Regions from separate parts of the Streptococcus sp. CL5.50 genome, predicted to be linked through region 1. Evidence: predicted binding sites of a transcription regulator. Region 1 holds the regulator's gene; the other holds the start of a gene.
What was found. Region 1 encodes NrdR, which represses ribonucleotide reductase genes. Its sites were predicted from a motif close to ACACNATATATNGTGT; they were not measured.

Region 1 (7,644 bases):
TTTGACTTTCGCTAATTTGTTTGATCATCTCAGGAAGTTTGTGAAGACGTTGCTTGGTCAAGGCTGATACAAAGATAATCGGGGCATAGGGCAGGTATTGGAACTGCTCACGAATATCTTCTTCCCAGTTTTTCATAGTGTGGTTGTCTTTTTCAAGCGTATCCCACTTGTTGACCACGATAATCATCCCTTTACCAGCTTCATGGGCAAAACCTGCGATACGCTTATCGTATTCACGAATACCCTCTTCCGCATTGATGACCATCAAGACCACATCTGAACGGTCAATAGCACGCATGGCACGCATGACAGAGTATTTCTCAGTATTTTCATAAACCTTACCAGACTTACGCATACCAGCCGTATCAATCATGGTAAACTCTTGACCATCTGTATCTGTAAAGTGTGTATCGATGGCGTCACGAGTTGTTCCAGCAACGGGACTAGCAATGACACGGTCTTCACCCAAGATAGCATTGATCAAGCTTGATTTTCCAACATTAGGACGACCAATCAAGCTAAACTTAATCACATCTGGATTTTCTTCTTCATATTCATTTGGAAGATTTTCTACGATGGCGTCTAGCACATCCCCTGTACCGATACCATGGACAGATGAGATAGGCAGTGGTTCACCTAAACCGAGAGCATAGAAATCATAGATATCATTTCGCATCTCAGGGTTATCCACCTTGTTAACCGCAAGAATAACTGGTTTGTGGGTCTTATAAAGCTTACGAGCTACGTATTCATCTGCATCAGTAATTCCTTCCTTACCAGACACGACAAAGACGATAACATCTGCTTCTTCCATGGCAATTTCTGCCTGGTGCTTGATTTGTTCCATGAAAGGAGCATCGACATCATCGATTCCTCCCGTATCAATCATGCTAAAGGAACGATTGAGCCACTCACCCGTTGCATAGATACGGTCACGTGTCACTCCTTCGACATCTTCTACAATGGAGATTCGCTCACCAGCGATCCGATTAAATAGGGTTGATTTCCCAACATTGGGACGTCCTACAATGGCAATAGTTGGTAGGGCCATAATTTCTCACTTTCTACAATAACTTCTTCTGTTCAAGATTTTTTCTAGTTGAGCTTGGTTCAGCTTGACCAAACTGTTCTGCTAGGCGCTGACTCCAGCTTGTGGTCGCACGTGCTCCAGCATAGTCCGCCTGTACACGGTCATAAGCCTCAATCGCATCAACTGTTTGTTCCTGATATTCTTCCTCAAATACCACTTGATGCAATGGCAAGCGAGGTTTGACTTCATGTTCTTCATTTGGAAGACCTAGCGCCATCCCAAAAACTGGATAAGTGTAGCCAGGCAGGTTAAAGAGCTCTGCCACTTCTTCTGACTTGTACCGTACCAAGCCAATAATGACACCACCATAGCCCAAGCTTTCAGCTGCCAGCAGGGCATTTTGACCGGCAAGAGCCGCATCGACCGAACTAATCAAGAGGCCTTCCACACCTTGGGGTTGGAATGTATCAGTATGAAGCTGGGCTCCCTTTTCCGCTCGGTTCAAATCTCCGACAAAGAGAAGGAAAATAGCTGACTGGCGAATGGCTTCTTGAGGCACCAATTCATACAAGGCATCTTTCTTTTCTTGACTTCGCACTACAATCACAGAGTAGGATTGAAAATTCTTCCAAGACGAGGCCATTTGGGCTGCTGTCAGGATTTCAGTCAAGTCTTCCTGAGGGAGGGCTTGCTCCTTAAATCTTCGAACAGACTTATGAGCTTTCATCAGTTTAATCGTTTCTGTCATCGGCGGTTCACTCCTTCTAAACGAGTCTCCTCAGCCAAATAACGGATGCGTTCCATGACGCGTCTGGCTTCCCAGGTTTCGTCATTTCCATGCTTCCCTTTAGCGAAATGCCGCTCCAAGTCTTCAAAGTTGAAGTTGGAAGTAAAAAAGGTCGGTAAATTTTCCTGCATCCGATATTGGAGAATGACTTGTAGGATTTCATCCCGCACCCAAGCTGTTGATTGCTCGGCACCAATATCATCTAAAATCAGGACTTCAGAAAGCTTAATCTCATCCACCAAGGTCTTGACATTGCCATCACTAATAGCATTTTTGACATCAATGACAAAGCTAGGATAGTGGAGGAGAGTTGATGAAACACCGCGTTTTTCTGATAAATCATGAGCCAAGGCAGCCACCATGAAACTTTTACCCACACCAAAGTCTCCATACAAGTAAAGACCTTTCAAATTATTGGGGTAATCGTTAACAAATTCTATCATTCTTTTTAGAACAGTTATACGCTGAACATCATCACGATAAACATCTAAAAAACTGACATTTTTCAGGCTAGATGGAAAATTAATTAAGTTGAGACGTTTCTTGATAGCCGCTTCTTTTTCAGCTGCGATTAGTTCAGGAGTTTCTTCATAAGAAACATCCGCATAGCCATGGTTCATGACTAGTATAGGCTTGTAGCCTTTGGCAATATAATCTGTATCTCCTCGGAGGAATTTATCTCTCTCAGTGATGTATTGGTTAAACTTGGAAATACTACGATTCAACTCGTCCTGATTGAGGGATTCTTGCTGGACAAAGGCCGCAACATCAGGATCCTTCATGATTTTCTGGACCAAATCTTGATAGTGAAAACGACTTGGTTGACGTTTGAGTACATCTCCGACACTTTCCATCTAATCACCTCCGTTATCTAATTTTGCTAATAATTCTAGGGTTTGGCGTTCCATCTCTTCTAATTCCTCAGCGGATGAAGTATTTTTATATTCAGGATTACTCCATTTAGGAACATTGGTTTTTGCTGGGGCAGTCTGATTCTGTTTTTGTGTTTTTGCTTTCTGCCCTCGCTCACGGATTCGTAAGACTGCCTCTTCTGCCGAATGAATCTTTTGATAGGCATAGTCATTAGCTACCTTCATGGCATATTTCTCATTGATATTTGCCGAATCCACCTTATTAAAGGTCAATAAGAGAATAATATTGATGACTTCGTCCAGCAAGCCCAAGCCAGCCATCTGTTGCAAGAGTTCTCTTTCTGTTTGGGTAATGGTCCCCTTGCGTGTTTGCTTGATTTCTGCTAAGAACTGCAGGGCAGTTTTACTTTTTGCTTCTTTGATAATGGTCGCTTCCTTAGGATTAAAGTCAGAGGAAACAGGTTTTTGAGCGATTTTTTCCCGCATGCGTTTGGTTGAAATAACCTGGGAAACAGCTGTTGACTTGGCCAATTGATAGGTTTCAAACCAAGTCCACTTCTTCTCATCGGCAATGGCAAAGAGGTTTAAGACATCGGACTGCTCATCCGCAAATCGAAGCCCATCTCGAGCCATAAGCTGACGAAAATGATCTAAGTCAAAATCATTGGCCACTTTCTTCTTGAGACCAAGGTCTTCTTGACTTCCCAGTTCTGCCAAGTCTGGAAAGACTTGGTTGAGTGAGACAGGTATTTCTTCCCCCTCAGCACTCTCAACTTTCAAATCCTCCACAGCTGCATCACCAATCTTTTTCTCCAAGAGTCTGCGATAAACAGGATGTTCCAAGAAGTCCTGACTCGAGAGAGGGGCATGGATGGCTAGCTGATAAACGTCCCCCTTTTGATAGAGGGTCAAAAGATTGAAAGCAGATAGGATTTTCAGGGATTTTATCAGTCTATCCATCCCAAAATTGAGATGGTTGAGAATACTTGAAAAAAGATATTCCTTTTTGCCATTATCCCAAAAACTAATCGTATAAAGATAAAGGCTCAGTGCCTCCTGACCGATAATCGGGAGGTAGCACTGTACCAAAGATGAGGTATCTTGCGACACCCGATTATTCTTTAAATAAGAAAAACGGTCAATTGGCTTCATTTATCTTTCCTTTTTCTTTTTAGAGGACTGGGTAATTTGTTGGAGCAAGCTCTCTAGCTCACTGACATCCTTAAAACTACGATAGACACTGGCAAAACGTACATAGGTAATCTCATCCAACTCAGCCAACTCCTCCATGACAAGTGAACCAATATCCTCACTTTGAATTTCATTTTCATTTCGACCACGGAGTTTCTGTTCGATACGATTGACTACCATGTTGATTTCATCACTTGACACAGGACGTTTCTGGGCTGAGCGGATAATTCCATTAAAGATTTTATCTCTGGAGAATTGTTCCCGTGTGCCATCTTTTTTAACGACTACTAAGGTTCTTTCTTCTACCCGTTCGTAGGTCGTAAAACGGTGTTGACATTCATCGCACTCACGTCTTCTACGAATGGTGTTCCCTTCTTCTGCTTGGCGACTATCGATAACACTTGACTTGGTAGCCCCACATTTTGGACAACGCATCCTTTCCCTCCTTATCGTTTTCTTTTCATTATACCATTTTTTAAGCGATTCCCAAAACAATTCTTCTTTTTGCTTGACAAGTTTTTTGTTTTGTTGTATTATTTAATTAAGACAAAAGGGTGAAAGAAAGGAGACCAAGATGTCCTGGACATTTGACAACAAAAAACCCATCTATTTACAGATTATGGAGAAAATAAAGCTTCAGATTGTTTCCCATACACTGGAACCCAATCAACAACTTCCAACCGTGAGAGAGTTAGCTAGCGAGGCCGGTGTCAATCCCAACACCATCCAAAGGGCCTTGTCAGACCTCGAACGAGAAGGATTTGTCTACAGTAAGCGAACAACTGGACGATTTGTGACTGAGGATAAGGAGCTAATCGCCCAATCGCGCAAACAATTATCGGAAGAAGAATTGGAACACTTCGTTTCCTCCATGACCCATTTTGGCTATGAAAAAGAAGAACTACCAGGCGTAGTCGGCGATTATATTAAAGGAGTTTAAGCCTATGTCATTACTAGCATTTGAAAATGTATCCAAATCTTATGGAGCAACCCCAGCCCTTGAAAATGTTTCTCTTGACATTCCAGCTGGAAAAATTGTTGGTCTCCTTGGCCCAAACGGCTCAGGGAAAACAACCTTGATTAAACTAATCAATGGCCTCTTACAACCAGATCAAGGACGTGTCCTTATCAACGACATGGACCCAAGCCCAGCAACCAAGGCCATCGTAGCTTATTTGCCAGATACGACCTATCTCAATGAACAAATGAAGGTCAAAGAAGCCCTAACCTACTTCAAGACCTTCTATAAAGATTTCAATCTTGAACGCGCCCATCATCTGCTTGCAGACCTTGGCATTGATGAAAATAGTCGTCTCAAGAAATTATCAAAAGGAAACAAGGAAAAGGTACAACTGATTTTGGTTATGAGCCGTGATGCCCGCCTCTACGTTCTGGACGAACCCATTGGTGGAGTGGATCCAGCAGCCCGTGAGTATATACTCAATACCATTATCAATAACTACTCACCAACTTCTACCGTTTTGATTTCTACCCACTTGATTTCTGATATCGAGCCAATCTTGGATGAAATTGTCTTCCTAAAGGACGGAAAAGTCGTCCGTCAAGGCAATGTAGATGATATTCGCTATGAGTCTGGTGAATCCATTGACCAACTCTTCCGTCAGGAATTTAAGGCCTAAGCAAAGGAGATTATTATGTTTTGGAATTTAATTCGCTACGAATTTAAAAATGTTAACAAGTGGTATTTAGCCCTTTACGCTGCCGTTCTAGCCCTTTCTGCCCTTATCGGAATACAGACACAACATTATAACAATCTACCTGTCAAAGAAAGTCAACCTACTATGCTACTTTTTCTAGCTACAGTCTTTGGTGGCTTGATGCTTACACTTGGAATTTCAACCATCTTCTTGATTATTAAACGATTCAAAGGAAGTGTCTATGACCGACAAGGCTATCTGACTTTAACCTTGCCAGTTTCTGAACACCATATCATCACAGCCAAACTAATCGGTGCCTTTATCTGGTCGTTGATTAGCACTGCTGTCTTACTCCTATGTATCTATATTATCTTATTGTCAACAAATTATAATGAAGTTCAACTTTCTACTCTTCTGTCATTTGTTGGAGAACATTTTACCGGCTTTGGTCTTACTGTCTTATCCTTCCTGCTTAGTACAATTTCATTTATCCTCTGCATTTACTTGGCCATTTCCATCGGACAACTTTTCAACGAATACCGTACAGCACTCGCTGTTGCAGCCTACATTGGTATCCGAATCGTCATTGGAATTATAGAAGTCTTCTTCAATACCAGTGCTAACTTCTATGTCAATTCACTTGCAGGATTTAATGATAATTTCTATATGGGAGCAGGTACGGGCATTTTTGAAGAACTCATTTTCATAGCTATCTTTTACCTCGGAACCTACTATATCTTGAAAAACAAGGTTAATTTACAATAAAAAATGCCCAGCTAAAAAGCTGGGTTTTGATTTAACTCAATATCAAACTGGCTACGATAGGGCTGACAAAGACATAGAGAATACCGGTGACACCAATAGCCAAACCACCCATGGCTCCTGCTACAGAGCCGTATCGAAAGGCTGTTCCTGTTCCGACTGCATGGCCTGTTCCTCCAAGGGAAAGACCAACAGCTACTGGGTCGTCAATTTTCAACCACTTCAAAAGGGTTGGGCCGATAACACTGGTTAAAATCCCAGTTGCCACTACAACGACCAAGGTCACAGTCGTCAAACCTTGCAATTTTTCTGTGATTCCCACTGCCATAGCGGTTGTTACTGACTTAGGAAAGAGAGAAATGGCTAGGAAAAAGTCCATTCCAAAAATCTTTGCTACAAGGGCCGTGAAAGAGGTATTAACAACTACTGCTAACAGACTACCAAAGAGAATACTCCGTGCATGGTGCTTCATCAAGTGAAAACTCTTATAAAGCGGAATCCCTAGAGCCACGGTCGATGGGACAATCAAGTTGTTCAGATAAACCCCACCTTGGTAGTAATCTTGGTAAGAAATACCCGTCACTTTTAGAAAGATGATAATGAAAACAGCTGACAAAAGCAAGGGCGTTGTCAATGGATGGGGAAAACGTCTGTAAATCAGCATTCCTACTAGATAAGCTAGGATAGACAGGGCAAGCCCAAACAGGGGATTGGAAACAAATTCACTCATTTGGCATCTCCTTTCTCATAATCTCCCTCAAACCGTCGTTTGATAAACTGAACTACCAAGGCTATGAGGATAACATTGATGACTGCTGCAAAAAAGACAATCAAAACAATTGGCAAAAGATAGGGAGCAATCACATCAAACTTTTCCATGATTCCCACTGCTGGCGGCAAAAAGAGAATGGTCATATTGGCCAGCAAGAAATTCCCCACCATATTGACATGCCTGGTTCTCAGCCACTTGAATTGTAGGGCTAGAAAAAGAATAATCAAACCGATAATACTGCCTGGGATGGGCAAGTGAAAGAAACTGGAAATCCCCTCTCCGATTAGAGAAATCACAAAGAGAATCATTAATTGAACATATAATTTCATCCTAAACTCCACGAAATAGACTTCTTGCATACCAGTTTACTCTTTTTTCAGAAAATTTCAAGGAAATGCACAAGAGATAATAAAAATTAGAAAGGAAAGGGGATACAAACAATTCTTGACTTGTGAAAACAGGCATGATTTAGGATAAAAGATGCCAGCGTCTTTCTTGCCAGCTCTTTTGAAAAGTAGTATAATTATTGCATGCGCAATCATCTTGTGATGCATAGACTGTCCGTAAATGGA
Region 2 (7,644 bases), on a different contig from region 1:
ACTTTATATTACCCAAGGAGGCATTCTTTTTGCCTTGGTAGAATGGCTAGCTCTCTTAGGAGGAGGTTACTTCCTCTTTTCTTCAACTGACTATCTGACGGGACAAAGGGAACAAGCCAAGCAACTCCTAACCATATTTTATATTTTGGTATCCGGTCTCGGTTTTGGAGGAGGCTATGCTACGATCTTAGCTCTGCCATTCCTGTTTGCAGGATTTTCGTTCATAGCAGCTTATCTATCAAATCCTAACCATGACAAGGGATTTCTACGTCTGGGGATCTTTTTGGGTCTATCATTTTTCATAGAGCCTCTTACAAGTCTTCTCTTTACTGTAGTAGTAACGATTGGTTTATTTGTCTTTAATGTTGGGCATGGTCGCTTTGCTCATGGAGTTTATCAGTTTTTTGCAGCAGCACTTGGCTTTTCTCTCATCTTTTATCCAGTAGGCTACTATGTGCTTACTTCAGGTAGTTTTGGAGGAGCTATGGGAAGTCTTTTATATCCGATTGATTCCCTTCAGGTCTTTACGAATCCTCAACTAATGGATAATGTTGTATTCTATGGTTTGTTGACCTTTGGTTTAGGAGCTCTCTTCCTTGTTTTTCTAGGATTGTTCCAATCAAAGGCATCAAGATTGTATGTTATTTCAGTGCCAGCTAGTTTTGCTTTCTTATTTGTATTAGCTTTGTTGCTTTTTTCTCAAGAATCTCTTCACGGTTCGCGTTTGATTCTAATCCTTCCATTTTTACTCCTTCTTTTGATGACCAGTATTCGTGGGAAACATTCAGCTAGGGGAGCTCGCCGTAGTAGAAGAGAAGAAGTTCCTACTTTATGGAAAAAATTCATGAAAGGGAATCTCTACTTACCGATCCTAGTGGTGGTTTATCTGATTGCAATTCCTTTTGTAGCTCGTTTTGTCTTGCATCCAGCTTCTTATAGAGAACAACATCAAGTGGTAGATAGAGTCAAACAAGAGACGAGTGATGGTGACCAAATCTATATTTGGGATTCACATGTTCAGATGTATAAAGAAAGCCAGCGTTTGTCTGGATCCATGTTCCCATCACCTCTTCTTTACACGAGTACAGAAGAGAATAAAACTAGTTTAATCAATGACTTGAAAGAAAACAAACCTAAGGTGATTGTGGTGAATGATAAGGTAGCAGTCTGGTCTGAAGTGGAAACAATTTTGAAAGAAAATTACCAACAAGTAAAGACTGATTACTCAGAGTTTAAAGTCTATAAAATTAAATAACGAAATCAATATCTTGTGTATTTTTAAAAATTTTAGGATTTTTAACACAAGATATTGATTTTTCTTTTTAGAGTGGTATAATACTTTTTAGAAAGAACATTTTAGAAAAGAGCATGCATATGATTGCACTAGAAGAAAAAATTACAATTTTGCCAACTCTCTTCGTTGAAAAACGAGATGGGAGACGTGTTGTATTTGATGTGGACAAGATTGACAAGGCTCTCCACAAGGCGGCTGACAAGGTTATGGATGTGACACCCCTGGTCGAAAAACGCCTCGATGCTCTGACCGAGCGAATTGTCACAGAAATTCATAGTCGCTTTCCACAGGGGGTTAAGATTTACGAAATTCAAAATATCGTAGAACATGAACTCCTTGAAGCCAAAGAATATGCGCTAGCTGAGGAGTATATTACTTATCGGACACAAAGGGATTTTGAGCGTTCAAAAGCGACAGATATCAACTTTAGCATCCATAAACTTCTCAACAAAGACCAGGCCGTTGTCAATGAAAATGCTAATAAAGACAGCGATGTCTTTAATACCCAGCGTGATTTGACAGCAGGGATTGTTGGGAAATCAATCGGACTGCAAATGCTTCCTAAGCATGTAGCCAATGCCCATCAAAAAGGGGATATCCACTATCACGATTTGGACTACAGTCCTTATACACCTATGACCAACTGCTGTTTGATTGATTTCAAGGGGATGTTGGAGAATGGTTTTAAGATTGGAAATGCAGAGGTAGAAAGTCCCAAGTCTATCCAGACTGCGACAGCTCAGATTTCTCAAATTATCGCCAACGTTGCTTCTAGCCAGTACGGTGGCTGTTCAGCTGACCGTATCGATGAAGTTTTGGCGCCTTATGCAGAGAAGAATTACCAAAAACACCTCAAGGATGCGGAAGAATGGGTCTTACCTGACAAACGGGAAGATTACGCTTGGAAGAAAACCCAAAAAGATATCTATGATGCCATGCAATCTCTCGAGTATGAAATCAACACTCTCTTCACTTCAAATGGACAAACACCTTTCACTTCGCTAGGTTTTGGTCTAGGAACCAATCGTTTTGAGCGGGAAATTCAAAAAGCTATCTTAAACATTCGCATTAAGGGCCTTGGTTCAGAACACCGTACAGCCATCTTCCCTAAGCTCATTTTTACGCTAAAAAGAGGTCTTAACTTGGAAGAAGGGACTCCCAACTACGACATTAAGCAGTTGGCTCTTGAGTGTGCAACCAAGCGGATGTACCCAGACGTCTTGTCTTACGATAAGATTGTTGACTTGACAGGTTCCTTCAAGGTGCCTATGGGTTGCCGTTCGTTTCTTCAAGGTTGGAAGGATGAAAATGGTGTAGAAGTCAATTCAGGCCGTATGAATCTGGGTGTTGTGACAGTTAACCTACCTCGTATTGCTCTCGAGTCTGAAGGAGATATGAACAAGTTCTGGGAAATCTTCAACGAGCGTATGAATATCGCTGAAGATGCCCTGGTTTATCGTGTTGAACGGACCAAGGAAGCGACACCAGCTAATGCTCCTATCCTTTATCAATACGGTGCTTTTGGTCATCGTCTAGGTAAAGAAGAAAGTGTTGACCAGCTCTTTAAGAATCGTCGTGCGACAGTTTCGCTGGGCTATATCGGTTTGTATGAAGTAGCGACTGTTTTCTTTGGAAACAGCTGGGAAAGTAATCCAGATGCTAAGGAATTCACGCTAGATATCATTCGCGATATGAAACGCCGTGTAGAAGAGTGGTCTGACCAATATGGCTACCATTTCTCTATCTACTCAACACCATCTGAAAGTTTGACAGACCGTTTCTGCCGACTAGATACAGACAAGTTTGGTTCTATTCCTGATATTACAGACAAGGAATACTACACCAACTCTTTCCACTACGATGTTCGTAAAAATCCAACACCGTTTGAAAAATTGGACTTTGAGAAAGTCTATCCAGAAGCGGGTGCGTCAGGTGGTTTCATTCATTATTGTGAGTACCCAGTCCTTCAGCAAAATCCAAAGGCCCTGGAAGCTGTCTGGGACTATGCCTATGACCGTGTCGGCTATCTAGGAACCAATACTCCGATTGACCGTTGCTACAAGTGTGATTTTGAAGGGGATTTTGAACCAACTGAGAGAGGGTTTGCTTGTCCAAACTGTGGCAATAGTGACCCTAAAACAGTAGACGTTGTTAAACGGACTTGTGGTTATCTTGGCAATCCTCAAGCCAGACCTATGGTCAACGGCCGTCACAAGGAAATCGCTGCGCGTGTCAAACACATGAATGGCTCAACGATTAAAATAGCTGGCCATCAAGTAACCAATTAGAAAGAAATGAAATGGGAAAATATCAATTAGATGATAAAGGGCGCGCACAAGTGACCCGTTATCACGAGAAACACTCTAAAGGTGGAGCTGGTAAGAAAGAACGCTTGCTCAACCTCAGAGAACAATTTTTAAACAAGAATAAGAAAAAATAAAAGTGAGAGTCAACTCTCGCTTTTCTCTTAGTGGGAGGTAAGGATGGAATTACGCAGACCAAGTTTAGCAGATAAAGAAACAGTTTTAGAGATGATGGAAGAGTTTGAAAAATATCAGTCGCCTCACGACGGTGGTTTCTGGGATACAGAAAATTTTTCTTATGAGGAATGGTTGGAAAGTAATCAGAATCAGGAAATGGGGATTAATTTGACTGAAGGATGGGTTCCCGCAATTCAGTTAGTAGCTTTTTCTGTGAAAGGTAAAGCAATTGGATTTCTTAATCTCCGGTTGCGCCTCAGTAACTTTTTACTAGAAGAAGGTGGCCACATTGGCTACTCCATTCGTCCATCAGAAAGAGGCAAGGGTTATGCTAAGGAAACTCTCCGTCAGGGCTTGCAAGTTGCTAAGGAAAAGAATATCAAGAAAGCTCTGGTGACCTGTAGCGTGAATAATCCTGCTAGCAGAGCAGTCATTTTAGCAAATGGTGGGCTCCTTGAGGATGTTCGTGATGGTGTAGAGCGTTATTGGATAGAGGTAGCGAATGAATAATCCAAAACCACAAGAATGGAAAAGCGAGGAACTCAGTCAAGGGCGTATCATTGACTACAAGGCTTTTAACTTTGTGGATGGAGAAGGTGTGCGGAATTCCCTCTATGTATCAGGCTGCATGTTTCACTGTGAGGGGTGCTATAATGTAGCTACCTGGTCCTTCAATGCTGGCATTCCCTATACAGCAGAATTAGAAGAACAGATCATGGCAGACCTTGCCCAGCCCTATGTTCAAGGATTGACCTTGCTGGGAGGGGAACCTTTTCTCAATACTGGCATTCTTTTGCCACTCGTGAAGCGTATTCGGAAAGAATTGCCAGATAAGGATATCTGGTCCTGGACGGGCTATACATGGGAAGAAATGATGTTGGAAACTCCAGATAAACTGGAACTCTTATCATTGATTGACATTCTTGTCGACGGACGATACGATCGAACTAAGAGAAATCTCATGCTCCAGTTTCGAGGTTCGTCCAACCAACGAATTATCGATGTGCAAAAATCTTTCAAAAGTGGGCAAGTAGTGATTTGGGATAAACTCAATGACGGGAAAGAAAGCTATGAACAGGTGAAGAGAGAGTAACTTTCTTCTATAAAATACTTAAATAAATGACCTGTCAAAAAGGAAAACATTTTCATGTTAAAAATTTTAAAAAACAGCAACAAATCCCTTGCAATCGCAGGGGCTTTGTGTTATTCTATTATGGTGCTGTAAATTACAGCCTTAGCTTTGATGCAAGAGGTTGCGACACGCTCGGTTGCATTGCCACGCAACACCGCGTCGGTTTTCTTGTGGAGCTAGCCTATTATCTTAAATAGACGAAAAGGAGAAAAAGATGGCAAACAAAAAAATCCGTATCCGTTTGAAAGCTTACGAACACCGTACGCTTGACACAGCGGCTGCAAAAATCGTAGAATCAGCTACTCGTACAGGTGCACAAGTTGCGGGTCCAATCCCACTTCCAACTGAACGTAGCCTCTACACAATCATTCGTGCGACTCACAAATACAAAGACTCTCGCGAACAATTTGAAATGCGTACACACAAACGTTTGATCGATATCGTTAACCCAACTCAAAAAACAGTTGATGCTTTGATGAAATTGGATCTTCCAAGTGGTGTAAACGTAGAAATCAAACTTTAATCTAAAGCTTGATATCTTGAGCATAAAAAACGCTCGTTAAAAACTTTTTGAATAAAAATATAGAAAAGGAACTATTTTCTCATGACAAAAGGAATCTTAGGGAAAAAAGTGGGAATGACTCAAATCTTCACTGAAGCTGGCGAATTGATCCCTGTAACAGTTATTGAAGCAACTCCAAACGTTGTTCTTCAAGTTAAAACTGTTGAAACAGACGGATACAACGCTATCCAAGTTGGTTTCGATGACAAACGCGAAGTATTGAGCAACAAACCTGCTAAAGGACATGTAGCGAAAGCTAACACGGCTCCTAAGCGCTTCATTCGTGAATTCAAAAACGTTGAAGGCTTGGAAGTTGGTGCTGAAATCACAGTTGAAACATTCGCAGCTGGAGACGTTGTTGACGTAACTGGTACTTCTAAAGGTAAAGGTTTCCAAGGTGTTATCAAACGCCACGGACAATCACGTGGACCAATGGCTCACGGTTCTCGTTACCACCGTCGTCCAGGTTCTATGGGACCTGTTGCACCTAACCGCGTATTCAAAGGTAAAAACCTTGCAGGACGTATGGGTGGCGACCGCGTAACAATTCAAAACCTTGAAGTTGTACAAGTTGTTCCAGAAAAGAACGTTATCCTTATCAAAGGTAACGTACCAGGTGCTAAGAAATCTCTTATCACTATCAAGTCAGCAGTTAAAGCTGGTAAATAATAAGGAAAGGGGAATACAGTCAAAATGGCAAATGTAACATTATTCGACCAAACTGGTAAACAAGCGGGCGAAGTTGTTCTTAATGATGCAATCTTTGGTATCGAACCAAATGAATCTGTTGTGTTTGATGTGATCATCAGCCAACGTGCTAGCCTTCGTCAAGGAACTCACGCAGTTAAAAACCGCTCAGCTGTTTCAGGTGGCGGACGCAAACCATGGCGTCAAAAAGGAACTGGACGTGCTCGTCAAGGTTCTATCCGCTCTCCACAATGGCGTGGTGGTGGAATTGTCTTCGGACCAACTCCACGTAGCTATGCGTACAAACTTCCTCAAAAAGTTCGTCGCCTTGCGCTTAAATCTGTTTACTCAGAAAAAGTTGCTGAAAATAAATTTGTAGCCGTTGATTCTCTTGAATTTACAGCTCCAAAAACTGCTGAATTTGCAAAAGTTCTTGCAGCTTTGAGCATCGATTCTAAAGTCCTTGTTATTCTTGAAGAAGGAAACGAATTCGCAGCTCTCTCAGCTCGTAACCTTCCAAACGTGAAAGTTGCGACTGCTACAACTGCAAGTGTTCTTGACATCGCAAATAGTGACAAACTTCTTGTTACTCAAGCAGCTATCTCTAAAATCGAGGAGGTTCTTGCATAATGAATTTGTATGATGTTATCAAAAAACCTGTAATCACTGAAAGCTCAATGGCTCAACTTGAAGCAGGAAAATATGTATTTGAAGTTGACACTCGTGCACACAAACTTTTGATCAAGCAAGCTGTTGAAGCTGCTTTCGAAGGTGTTAAAGTTGCTAATGTTAACACAATCAACGTAAAACCAAAAGCTAAACGTGTTGGACGTTACACTGGTTTTACTAACAAAACTAAAAAAGCTATCATCACACTTACAGCTGATTCAAAAGCAATCGAGTTGTTTGCTGCTGAAGCTGAATAATCTAAGGAGGAAATATCGTGGGAATTCGTGTTTATAAACCAACAACAAACGGTCGCCGTAATATGACTTCTTTGGATTTCGCTGAAATCACAACAAGCACTCCTGAAAAATCATTGCTTGTTGCATTGAAGAGCAAGGCTGGTCGTAACAACAACGGTCGTATCACAGTTCGTCACCAAGGTGGTGGACACAAACGTTTCTACCGTTTGGTTGACTTCAAACGTAACAAAGACAACGTTGAAGCAGTTGTTAAAACAATCGAGTACGATCCAAACCGTTCTGCAAACATCGCTCTTGTACACTACACTGACGGTGTGAAAGCATACATCATCGCTCCAAAAGGTCTTGAAGTAGGTCAACGTATCGTTTCAGGTCCAGAAGCAGATATCAAAGTCGGAAATGCTCTTCCACTTGCTAACATCCCAGTTGGTACTTTGATCCACAACATCGAGTTGAAACCAGGTCGTGGTGGTGAATTGGTACGTGCTGCTGGTGCATCTGCTCAAGTATTGGGTTCTGAAGGTAAATACGTTCTTGTTCGTCTTCAATCAGGTGAAGTTCGT

Region 2: nrdD (anaerobic ribonucleoside-triphosphate reductase) is a predicted target of NrdR. The motif match lies at 1,300-1,315, and genes of this name have one in related genera.

Annotation. Positions count from the first base shown of each region.
Region 1 is NZ_JBKOTR010000006.1:18,667-26,310, reverse strand. It holds gene der (ribosome biogenesis GTPase Der) at 1-1,051, opposite strand, end outside; gene ACLNCV_RS05060 (NADPH-dependent oxidoreductase) at 1,065-1,778, opposite strand; gene dnaI (primosomal protein DnaI) at 1,775-2,671, opposite strand; gene ACLNCV_RS05050 (DnaD domain protein) at 2,672-3,841, opposite strand; gene nrdR (transcriptional regulator NrdR) at 3,842-4,315, opposite strand; gene ACLNCV_RS05040 (GntR family transcriptional regulator) at 4,455-4,820, shown strand; gene ACLNCV_RS05035 (ABC transporter ATP-binding protein) at 4,825-5,520, shown strand; gene ACLNCV_RS05030 (hypothetical protein) at 5,536-6,303, shown strand; gene ACLNCV_RS05025 (LrgB family protein) at 6,335-7,030, opposite strand; gene ACLNCV_RS05020 (CidA/LrgA family protein) at 7,027-7,401, opposite strand.
Region 2 is NZ_JBKOTR010000001.1:126,134-133,777, reverse strand. It holds gene ACLNCV_RS00675 (damage-inducible protein CinA) at 1-1,255, shown strand, start outside; gene nrdD (anaerobic ribonucleoside-triphosphate reductase) at 1,375-3,582, shown strand; gene ACLNCV_RS00665 (hypothetical protein) at 3,594-3,734, shown strand; gene ACLNCV_RS00660 (GNAT family N-acetyltransferase) at 3,778-4,284, shown strand; gene nrdG (anaerobic ribonucleoside-triphosphate reductase activating protein) at 4,277-4,867, shown strand; gene rpsJ (30S ribosomal protein S10) at 5,121-5,429, shown strand; gene rplC (50S ribosomal protein L3) at 5,511-6,137, shown strand; gene rplD (50S ribosomal protein L4) at 6,162-6,785, shown strand; gene ACLNCV_RS00635 (50S ribosomal protein L23) at 6,785-7,081, shown strand; gene rplB (50S ribosomal protein L2) at 7,099-7,644, shown strand, end outside.